Regions from separate parts of the Pseudonocardia aurantiaca genome, predicted to be linked through region 1. Evidence: riboswitches for the same ligand, from Rfam matches in the RefSeq annotation. Region 1 holds a riboswitch; the other holds the start of a gene.
What was found. A riboswitch is a leader RNA that binds a small molecule or an ion and turns the genes downstream of it on or off. The one in region 1 is predicted to bind S-adenosylmethionine.
Positions count from the first base shown of each region.

Region 2: linked by a shared signal. The riboswitch ahead of ABD143_RS22655 (aminotransferase class V-fold PLP-dependent enzyme) and the one ahead of ABD143_RS04170 (FAD-dependent oxidoreductase) in region 1 are both predicted to bind S-adenosylmethionine.

Region 1 covers NZ_BAAAJG010000002.1:456,686-461,639, forward strand. Annotated here, with positions in the region: gene ABD143_RS04165 (ABC transporter substrate-binding protein) at 1-695, opposite strand, end outside; SAM riboswitch class I at 1,227-1,320, shown strand; gene ABD143_RS04170 (FAD-dependent oxidoreductase) at 1,623-2,798, shown strand; gene ABD143_RS04175 (GNAT family N-acetyltransferase) at 2,869-3,357, shown strand; gene ABD143_RS04180 (amino acid ABC transporter permease) at 3,354-4,328, shown strand; gene ABD143_RS04185 (amino acid ABC transporter ATP-binding protein) at 4,325-4,954, shown strand, end outside.
Region 2 covers NZ_BAAAJG010000015.1:104,422-109,375, reverse strand. Annotated here, with positions in the region: gene ABD143_RS22665 (ABC transporter substrate-binding protein) at 1-72, opposite strand, end outside; SAM riboswitch class I at 247-341, opposite strand; gene ABD143_RS22660 (beta-class carbonic anhydrase) at 801-1,289, shown strand; SAM riboswitch class IV at 1,345-1,457, shown strand; gene ABD143_RS22655 (aminotransferase class V-fold PLP-dependent enzyme) at 1,499-2,863, shown strand; gene ABD143_RS22650 (DUF397 domain-containing protein) at 2,939-3,142, opposite strand; gene ABD143_RS22645 (helix-turn-helix domain-containing protein) at 3,139-3,975, opposite strand; gene ABD143_RS22640 (hypothetical protein) at 4,117-4,416, shown strand; gene ABD143_RS22635 (NADPH-dependent F420 reductase) at 4,455-4,954, shown strand, end outside.

The DNA.
Region 1 (4,954 bases):
TTGTATCCGGTGCGCTTGGTGAGGACGGTTGACTGGTTGAGGGTGTAGCTCTGGACGACGAAGGGGCCTGACCCGATCACGGCGGCGCAGCGTTCGTCGTCGGTCTTGGCCACGGTGGCGGGGGAGAGGATGCCGAGGCTGTGGGTGGAGCTGCCCTGCAGGAACTGCACGTTCGGCGCGCTGAAGGTCACCGTGAACCTGGTCGGGTTCTCGACGGTGGTGCCCTGGTAGTTCGCCAGGTAGCTCTTCGGGAGGGTGCCGCGGGCGCCGAGCTGGGGCACCTTGTCGAAGTTGGCCTTGACGGCGGTGGCGTCCAGCGGGGTGCCGTCGCTGAAGGTGACGCCGGGCCGCAGGTCGAAGGTGTAGGCGGTGGCGTCGGCGTTGGTCTGCCAGCCGGTGGCGAGCCAGGGCACGATCTCGCCGGTGTCGGGGTTCTGGTCGGTGAGCGAGTCGACGATCTGGCGCAGGGAGTAGATCGAGTCGTTGCTGCCGACCTGCTGCGGATCCAGGCACCCCTGGTCGCTGCCCACCGCGAAGGTGAGCGTGCCGCCGGCTTGCGGCGGCCCCGCATCGGCGTCCGGTGGCGCCGAGGTGCTCCCGGAGCCACAGGCGGCCACGGTCAGGGCCACGACGGTGGCGAGCACGGCGGCCGGCAGCCGCCGTGGCGGTACGGCGGGACGGGGGGTCGAACTCATCGGGATGTCCTTCATGGAGGCCAGGCGTGGTGCGCAGGGGATCACGTGCTGGGGCGAGCAGACCTCGACGGGCACGCCGGAGCGAGGATCAGGGGGAGCAGCTCGGCGCGGTGCGACGGCGCTGTACACACCGGGGGTGCCGGACGTCGGCAGGTCGTTCCGGCAGCGGGGTGGAGGCCCGCAGCGTCAGACGCGACAGCAGGCGCTGGCGATGCGCAGCAGGTCGACGTGCAGCCTGCGACAGCTGCCGGTGCTGCGGTAGAACCAGCGCACGTCAGCCTCCACCGTTCACGATGTGAGCACCGGTTCCGCGCGGGGCTCGCCGCGGCGTCGTCCGCCGCAGCGCTGACCATAGATACTCGAAACCGAACGATCAACACTCAATTGGACCGGCGAGCATGCCCTGCCGTCGCCCCACTCACCCGAGGCCCGTCGGATCCGGCCACGGGCCGCAGGTCGTGACGCGCCCGATACACCGTGTGTTCGTCACATCATTGACAGATCCATCGGGTGGTCGCCTACATTCGATGTCGTCCATCCAGAGCGGCCGAGAGATCTGGCTCGTCGAAGCCGCAGCAACCATGTGCCTCACGGCGCCGGGTGCTAACGCCAGGATCGATGGGAGACATCGTGCGTCGATCGCACGCCCGGCCGGCGGCCACGCGGTCGTCGACGTGGTTGACGTCCACCTGGTCGAAGCGTCGGCACGTCGATCTGTGCCGCACGCAGGCCGCTCTTTGTCGCTGACCCATCTCGGCCTTCTGGCCACCCCGCTTCCCGTGCGCTGACGCGTACGGGTGGGCTCTGACGCGCCTCGGTCAGGTCTCTGTAGGACGGTGATTCCGGCGGTGCCGGAGCCGTCTTTTGTCCACAGTGGATTCGCCCCGTGCCGGGGGTTCCTGCTGTCCGTGTCGTAGGAGGACAGTCATGCCAACGTTCCCGCACATCCCGGCGGCGCGCCGCCCGTCGCGGTCCGCGCGCGCCGGAGTCGTCGACGTCGTGGTCATCGGTGGCGGCGTGGTCGGTGCGGCGGCTGCATGGCAGCTCGCCGGCCGGGGCCGCGAGGTGGTACAGCTCGAGCAGTTCGAGGCCGGGCGTGCGCGCGGTTTCCCGTACGGATCGGCGGAGCTCTACCGGCCGTCCTACTCGGCGGCGCCGTACGTGCGCCTCGCCATGGAAGCTCTGCCGCTGTGGCGCGAGGTGGAGGCCCAGACGGGCGCAGCGCTGTTGCAGATCACCGGGGGCGTCGACCACGGTGATCCGCGCCGAACGAGCGCGCTCGCCGGATCCCTCGGCGAGCACGGCATCGCCCATGAGTGGCTCGATGCCGACGAGGCGTCGCACAGGTGGCCGGGGATGGTGTTCAGCGGCCCGGTGCTGCACCAGCCGGACCGGTCCGGCCGTCTTCACGCCGATCACGCCGTCGCCGCTCTGACCGCGGCCGCCGTGGCGCACGGGGCCGTGGTCCACCGTTCCACGCCGGCGACGGCGATCGCTGTGCGCGGAGACGATCTCGTCGAGGTAGAGACACCACGCGGCCCAGTCCGCGCCTGCCGGGCGGTGGTGGCGGTGGGAGCGCGCACCGCGGATCTGCTCGACGGGCTCGTCGAGCTGCCCAGGCTCCGGGTGACACAGGAGCAGCCCGCGACGTTCCCGCTGCAAGGCGGGGTCGCCCCGTTCTCCCCTCACCACGTCGCATGGCCGACGTTCGTCCACCACACCGGTCCGGAGCACGGCTGGCCCAGCAGCGTCCACGGCACGTCCACTGCGGACGGACGCGTGAAGCTCGGGTTCCACGGCGTGGGGACGCAGACCCACCCGCATCGGCACGCGTTCGCGCCGGAGCCTGTGCAGCTGCGCAGGCTGCAGGAGTACGTGACCGCCTTCCTCCCGGGGCTCGACCACAGGCTGCCCACACCGATCGGTTGTACCCGCACGTCGACCTCCGACGGGAGGTTCCTGCTGGATACGGCGGGTCCTCTGGTCGTGGGAGCGGGGTTCTCGGGTTACGGGCTCGCGTTCGCCCCAGCGCTGGGACGGGTGCTCGCGGACCTCGCGACCGGTGTGATCGACCGCGCGCCCGCGGCGGCGGCCGGGCGATGAGCGAGCTTGCGAGCGAATCAGTGTCACGGCGTCTCCGCGAAGCGCTGACCGAGCGCAGCGAGGGATTGCGATGAGTTCTCCCGCGCTCGAGGTTCGCCAGGTCGCCTACACCGACCCGCTGGTGGTGCCGATGCTCACCGAGCTGGACCACGAGTACACGACCCGCTACGGGCATTCGCTCGGCGACATCGGCGAAGAGATGCGTCGTCGACCTGAGGAGTTCGGCGCCCCGGACGGCGGGCTGATCCTCCTGCTCACCGACGGCGACCCGGTGGCAGGGGGCGCTTTTCGCCGCTTCGACGACCACACCGCAGAGCTCAAGCGCATCTGGACGCACTCCGCGCACCGCCGCCGGGGTCTGGCCCGCCGGGTGCTCACCGAGCTCGAGCGGGAGATCACCGCGCGCGGATACCGCCGGATCTACCTGACCACTGGACCGCGCCAGCCGGAGGCCAAGGGCCTCTACCTGGCCACTGGCTACACGCCGCTCTACGACCCGGAGTTGCCGGCCGAGGAGATCGGCAAGCACCCCTTCGAGAAGGAAGTGAGCTCTCGATGAGCGCAGCTCCCGATACCGCGGCAGTGACCGCGAACAGCCCACCGGCCGCCACCGAGGACGCCGGTGAACGGCTCGTCGTCGTTCCGTCCCGGCACCCGTGGCGGTGGGCGGCGACCGTGGTCGTCGCGGTGCTGCTCGCGATGGCGATCAACGCGCTCGTCACCAACCCGGCGTGGGACTGGCCCACGGTCGGGCAGTTCCTCTTCGCCCCGTCGATCCTGCGGGCGGTCGTGCTGACCCTGCAGCTGACGGTGCTCGGGATCGTCATCGGTTTCGTCCTCGGCACGGTTCTCGCGGTCATGCGGCTCTCGCCGAACCCCCTGCTGCGCTCCGTCAGCTGGACCTACATCTGGATCTTCCGGTCGGTGCCGCTGATCCTGCAGTTGCTGTTCTGGTACAACCTCGCGCTGCTCTACCGCGCGATCAGCTTCGGCATCCCGTTCGGTCCCGGCTTCTTCTCCGTGGGCACGATGGACCTCGTCAGCCCGGTGACGGCCGCGGTACTGGGACTCGCGCTGCACCAGGCCGCCTACGCCGCCGAGGTGGTGCGCTCAGGGTTTCTCTCGGTGGACCAGGGGCAGCTCGAGGCGGCCGCGGCACTGGGGATCCCGAAGCTGCGTCAGTTCCGCCGGATCCAGCTTCCGCAGGCGATGCGCACGATCCTGCCGACCGCGGGTAACGAGCTGATCGGGCTGGTCAAGGGCACGTCAGTGGTCTACATCATGGCGCTGTCGGAGCTCTTCTACCAGGTTCAGGTGATCTACACCCGCAACGGACGGGTCATCCCGCTCCTGCTCGTGGCGGCCATCTGGTACCTGGTGCTCACCACGGTGATGTCGATCGGGCAGTTCTACATCGAGCGTCACTACGCCCGTGGAGCGCTGCGGACCGTGCCGCCGACGCCCATCCAGCGGTTCCGGGCGTCGGTGCGCACCGGGTTCGCGCTCCTGCGCAAGCGGGTGCCGGCATGACGGCCCCGGCCGGCGTCACGGCTGCCCCTCCGATGGTCGATCTGCGCGGGGTGCACAAGAGCTTCGGCGCGCTCGAGGTGCTTCGCGGCATCGACCTGACCGTGCGCGCGGGGGAGGTGACCGTCCTGCTCGGGCCGTCCGGGTCCGGCAAGTCGACCCTGCTGCGGGCGATCAACCACCTGGAGAAGGTCGACCGCGGGTTCGTGCAGGTCGACGGGGAGCTGATGGGCTACCGGCGAGTGGGAAACCGCCTGCACGAGCTCTCGGAGCGCCACATTCTGCGCCAGCGCACCCACATCGGGTTCGTCTTCCAGAGTTTCAACCTCTTCGGCCACCTCACCGTGCTGGAGAACGTCGTCGAGGCGCCGATCTCCGCGCAGGGCCGGCCCCGGGCCGAGGTGGTGGGGGAGGCCGAAGAGTTGCTGGGACGGGTCGGGCTGAGGGACAAGGCGGGGGAGTACCCGCGGCGGTTGTCGGGGGGACAGCAGCAGCGCGTCGCGATCGCCCGCGCGCTCGCGCTGCGCCCCAAGCTCGTGCTGTTCGACGAACCGACGTCCGCGCTCGATCCCGAGCTCGTCGGCGAGGTCCTCGACGTGATGCGCGACCTCGCCCGCAGCGGCACCACC
Region 2 (4,954 bases), on a different contig from region 1:
GCCACCGCCGCATGCCGTCAGGAATACGGCGGCGGCGGCCAACAGGCCTGCTCGGACGGGGAACGCGATCATTGGGGTCCTTCTACGGGCCACCGCACCGTCGTCGACGGCGCGCGCTCTGGATTCGGGGATCGTCGGAGCGTCAGGCCGGACAGAGCGCCGCGCTGGTGCGGCAGAGGTCGATGTGGTGGCGCCAGGCGTGCCACGTCGTGTGCAGCGGGGTGCTCCCCGGACCCGGCACGGCGACCTCCATCGCTCCCGGCGGTAGCACCCGTTCCCGCTCGCGCGGGGGGTTGCTGCGGCGTCGTCGAGCCAGGTCTCTCAGCCGCTCTGGATGGTGGCGGCCGTCGCCGGCCGCGATCCGACGGTACGTATCTGAGGAGCCGATTATCAAGCGCTTCCCGGGGAACTGTGTCGTGCGCCATTCACGGACCGAAATGACCGGACAGTTCCGCTCGCAAAATGTCCGACGCCGGCATTCCTTGACAGCAGTGGCAGTCGTCGGCCGTCGCTTGCCCAGCTCAGCGGGGCCGCGGCAACCCCAACGGGCGGGGTGCTGCACCCGCTGGCCACAGGGGTTGCCGGAACGGGTCCGCCGCGATTCACTGATGGCGTGATGCGCATGGTCCTGGAGCAGTTCTGGCCGGGCCGGCGAGGCGAGCAGTTCGACCAGTTCTGTCGCCCGGCCGCGTCGCGGCCCGGGCCCCACGAGCGCGCATTTCCTGCGCACTCCCATCTGCCCTGAGGCCGTGGCGCGGCCGCCCCGCGTCCACCGTCCCTCCCCGAACGGGAGATCCGCCGTGTCCGTCACCGACGAACTGCTCGCCCACAACGCCAGGTACGCCGCGTCCTTCGAAGGTCCCCTGCCGCTTCCGCCCGCCAAGCACCTCGCAGTCATCGCGTGCATGGACGCCCGGCTCGACGTCTACAGGATCCTCGGGCTCGAGCCCGGCCAGGCGCACGTCATCCGCAACGCCGGTGGTGTGGTCACCGACGACGAGATCCGCTCGCTGGCCATCAGCCAGCGGCTGCTCGGCACCGAGGAGATCATCCTCATCCACCACACCGACTGCGGGATGCTCACCTTCACCGACGACGAGTTCAAGAAGGCCGTGCAGGACGAGACGGGCATCAAGCCCGAATGGGCGGCCGAGGCCTTCGGTGACCTGGAGGAGGACGTCCGCCAGTCGATCGCCCGGATCAAGGCCAACCCGTTCGTCCCGCGCAAGGACTCCATCCGCGGATTCGTCTTCGACGTCGCCACGGGAAAGCTGAACGAGGTCGTGTGACGGTCGGGCGGGCCGGCTTGACCGGCCCGCCCGGCCGCCCGTACCTTCGCTGTCAGGTCAAGAGCGCCAGCGCCAAGCCCCGGCTCGCTGGCCGGCAACCCTCCTCCGCGGTGGGGTGCTCCGGGTGACGACCAGGCCGCCGTGCACCCACGGCGGCAAGCGCGGACCCGTCACGACACCGGGTCCTGAAGAGGGTCCGGAGGACCGTCATGACCGCTGTGCTGCCCGCCCGTCCCGCAGCCGCCGCCTCCACGCAGCCCCTCCCCCGGCTCATTGGAGCCGAGCTGGAGGTGCCGCTCGTCACCGGCGACCGCGTGCGCTACGCCAACCTCGACCTCGCGGCGAGCGCCCCCGCTCTCGCAGGCGTGGCCGACCACGTCACCGAACTCCTGCCCTTCTACGCGAGCGTCCACCGTGGGGCGGGCTACGCCTCCCAGGTGTGCACGGCGGTGCTGGAGCAGGCCCGCGAGACCGTCGGGCGGTTCGTCGGGGCCCGCGGCGACGACGTCGTGGTGTTCACCCGCAACACCACCGACGCGCTCAACCTCCTGGCCGGCTGCGTCCCTGGGCGCGTGCTGCGCCTCGACGTCGAGCACCACGCCAACCTGATCTCGTGGCGCACGGGCCGGGTGCTCCCCGCCGCGCCGACCGTGGCCCAGACCCTCGCCGACCTGCGCGCCGCGCTCGCCGCCGAACCCACCGCGCTGCTCGCCGTGACGGGCGCGTCGAACGTGACCGGCGAGATCCTCCCGCTCGCCGAGATCACCGCGATCGCCCACGCGGCAGGCGCCCGGGTCGTCGTCGACGCCGCCCAGCTCGCCCCGCACCGGCGGATCGACATCGCCGGCGCCGGCATCGACTACCTCGCCCTTTCCGGCCACAAGCTCTACGCCCCGTACGGCGCGGGCGCGCTGGTGGGGCGCCGCGACTGGCTCGACGACGCCACCCCCTACCTCGCCGGTGGGGGCGCCGTTCGCGCGGTGGCCGTGCCGAACGCCTCTGGCGTCAGCGAGGTGACCTGGGCGGCCGCGCCGCACCGCCACGAAGCCGGCACCCCGAACGTCCTCGGCGCCGCCGCGCTCGCGCAGGCGTGCCGATGCCTCGACGCCGTGCTCGACGACGCTCTCGACCACGAACGCGCCCTGCTCGCCCGGCTGGAGACCGGCCTCGCCGCCGTCCCGGGCGTGCGAACCCTGAACGTCTGGCCGGACGCCACGGACCGGGTGGCCGTCGCCTCCTTCGTCGTGGACGGGTACCCGGCCGGCCTGGTCGCCGCGGTCCTCTCCGCGGAGCACGGCATCGGGGTGCGCGACGGGAAGTTCTGCGCGCACCCGCTACTGGCCCGCCTGGCCGGCACCGCCGACGGCTGCGCCGTGCGGGCGAGCCTCGGGCTGAGCACGAGCACGTCCGACGTGGACCGGCTGGTGGAAGGCGTCCGCGCGCTCGTGGCGGACGGACCGGGGTGGGACTACGCGGTGGTCGACGGGCGGTGGACGCCGGTGCCCGACCCGCGCCCGGCCGACCCGCTGGGCGTGGGTCTCACAGGTCTGCTCGCGCCGGGCTGCGGGGGCTGACGCGAAACAGCAGAAGCCCTCAGACGCCCGGATCACCGGGATCTGAGGGCCTCCGTGCTGTAGAGGAATGCGGCGTCAGTCGAACTCGCCGAGCTTCACACCCGCGACGAACGCCTGCCACTCCGAGGCGGTGTACCGCAGGACTGGACCTGCGCCCTCGTCCTTGGTGTCGCGGACGAGACGGCCCCCGTCCGGGAGATCAGCGACCTCGACACACCCGCCGCCGTTGCCGTTGCTGGCGCTGGACTTGCGCCAGACCACCCCGTCCAGATCGATCATCGCAGCTCACCTATGGCCTTCTCGATGGCACGCGCCGAACCCTGCTCGTCCAGCGCGGACGCGCAGAGCCGGTCGAACACCACACTATAGGCGCCTACCTGCTGTGATCGATCGACATACTCCGCGCTCCACAGCCCTTCGAGCACCACCACCGCACCGCCCGGAGGGTCGGGCAGCCGGAACACCGTGAACGCTGTTCCCATCGCCGCGTGCGACCCGGCTGCGAATGGCATGAGCTGCAGAGACACTGTCGGCAGGCGAGCCACCTCCAGCAGCCGCTCCAACTGCTCGCGCATCACGGCCGGACCGCCGACCACTCGCCGAATCGCGGCCTCGTCGAGCACCACCCAGAGCTGCGGAGGACTGTCGCTCTGCAGGCGGGCCTGGCGCTCGCGGCGGATCGCCACCAGCCGCTCGACCTCCGCCGGATCCCGGGTCGGGTCGGCCGCCTTCGTGATCGCACGGGTGTACGCCTCGGTCTGGAGCAGGCCCGGCACGAGGTCGATCTGGAAGGCCTTGATCTCGGCGGCCTCCGCCTCCAGGCCGACGTAGGCGCGCACCCACTCCGGTACCCGGTGCGTCACCCGCTTCCGAGCCTCCCGAGCGACCCCGAGGATCTGCTCGGACTCGTCGGCGTCGACGCCGTAGAGGGCCAGCAGCGCCTTCACCTCGGCCAGGGCGATCGTCATCTTGCCGCCCTCGATCTTGCTGATCTTCGAGACGCCGCACTCGAGTTCCGCAGCGGCGTCGTCCCGGCTCACACCCGCCTGCTCCCGCAGACGTCGCAGTTCCCGGCCGAGCTGGAGGCGGCGAACGGTAGGGCTCTGTGCCACCCGGGGAGTCTGGCACGACCAAGCCAAGAAGTGATCTCGGCATGTCCGTTCCTAAGTGGAATGTTCTAGCTGTAGTGTGCCGCAATGGTTTGGTCGCCGGGCGATGTGCCGACCCGCAGTATCGACTTGGATACTGCCATCTTGGTCACCTCACCCGACGGTCACGACCACCTGGTGGACGAGCGCGTCTTCGCGGCGTCCTGGGACGGGCACTACCTCGCCCGATGCGGTTCCTTCGTGATCAGCACCGCGCTGACCGCCGGACCCGAGCCGCTGTGCCCGCTCTGCTTCCCCGGCCCGGGGGCGGCCCGGGAAGACCGGCACCACGAGCGCCTCGGCACGTGGACCCAGCTGGGCGGGGCAATCACCTGCCTGCCGGGGCTGCGCTGGCTGAACGCGTGGCCGGCGCAGGTAGCTGAAGCGTCACACCGCCCACGGTGATCGGAATGCCGGCGCGGCCCACCTCGGTTTCCCCACACATGCATATCGGCATCATCGGAGCGGGCAAGATCGGCGGCACGCTCACCCGCAGGTTCACCGCACTCGGCCACTCCGTGCGCGTCGCGAACTCCCGCGCGCCCGAGACCCTCGAGGACCTCGCGGCGGAGACCGGCGCAACCGCGGTCTGGGCCGTGGACGCGGCGACCGGCGCCGACGTCGTGATCGTCAGCATCCCGCAGAAGAACGTGCCGGACCTGGCGCCCGGGATCACCTCGAAGGCGAAGCCGGGCGCGCCCGTGATCGAGACGAACAACTACTACCCGCGACCCCGCGACGGCCGCATCGACGCGATCGAGGACGGCACCCCGGAGAGCGTGTGGGTGGCCGGGCAGCTCGGCACGCCGGTGTTCAAGGTCTTCAACGGGATCTTCTGGAAGCACCTGCTCGAACACGGCACGCCCGCGGGCACCCAGGGCCGGATCGCGCTGCCGATCGCCGGCGCCGACGGCCCGGGCAAGCAGCTGGTCTTCCAGCTTGT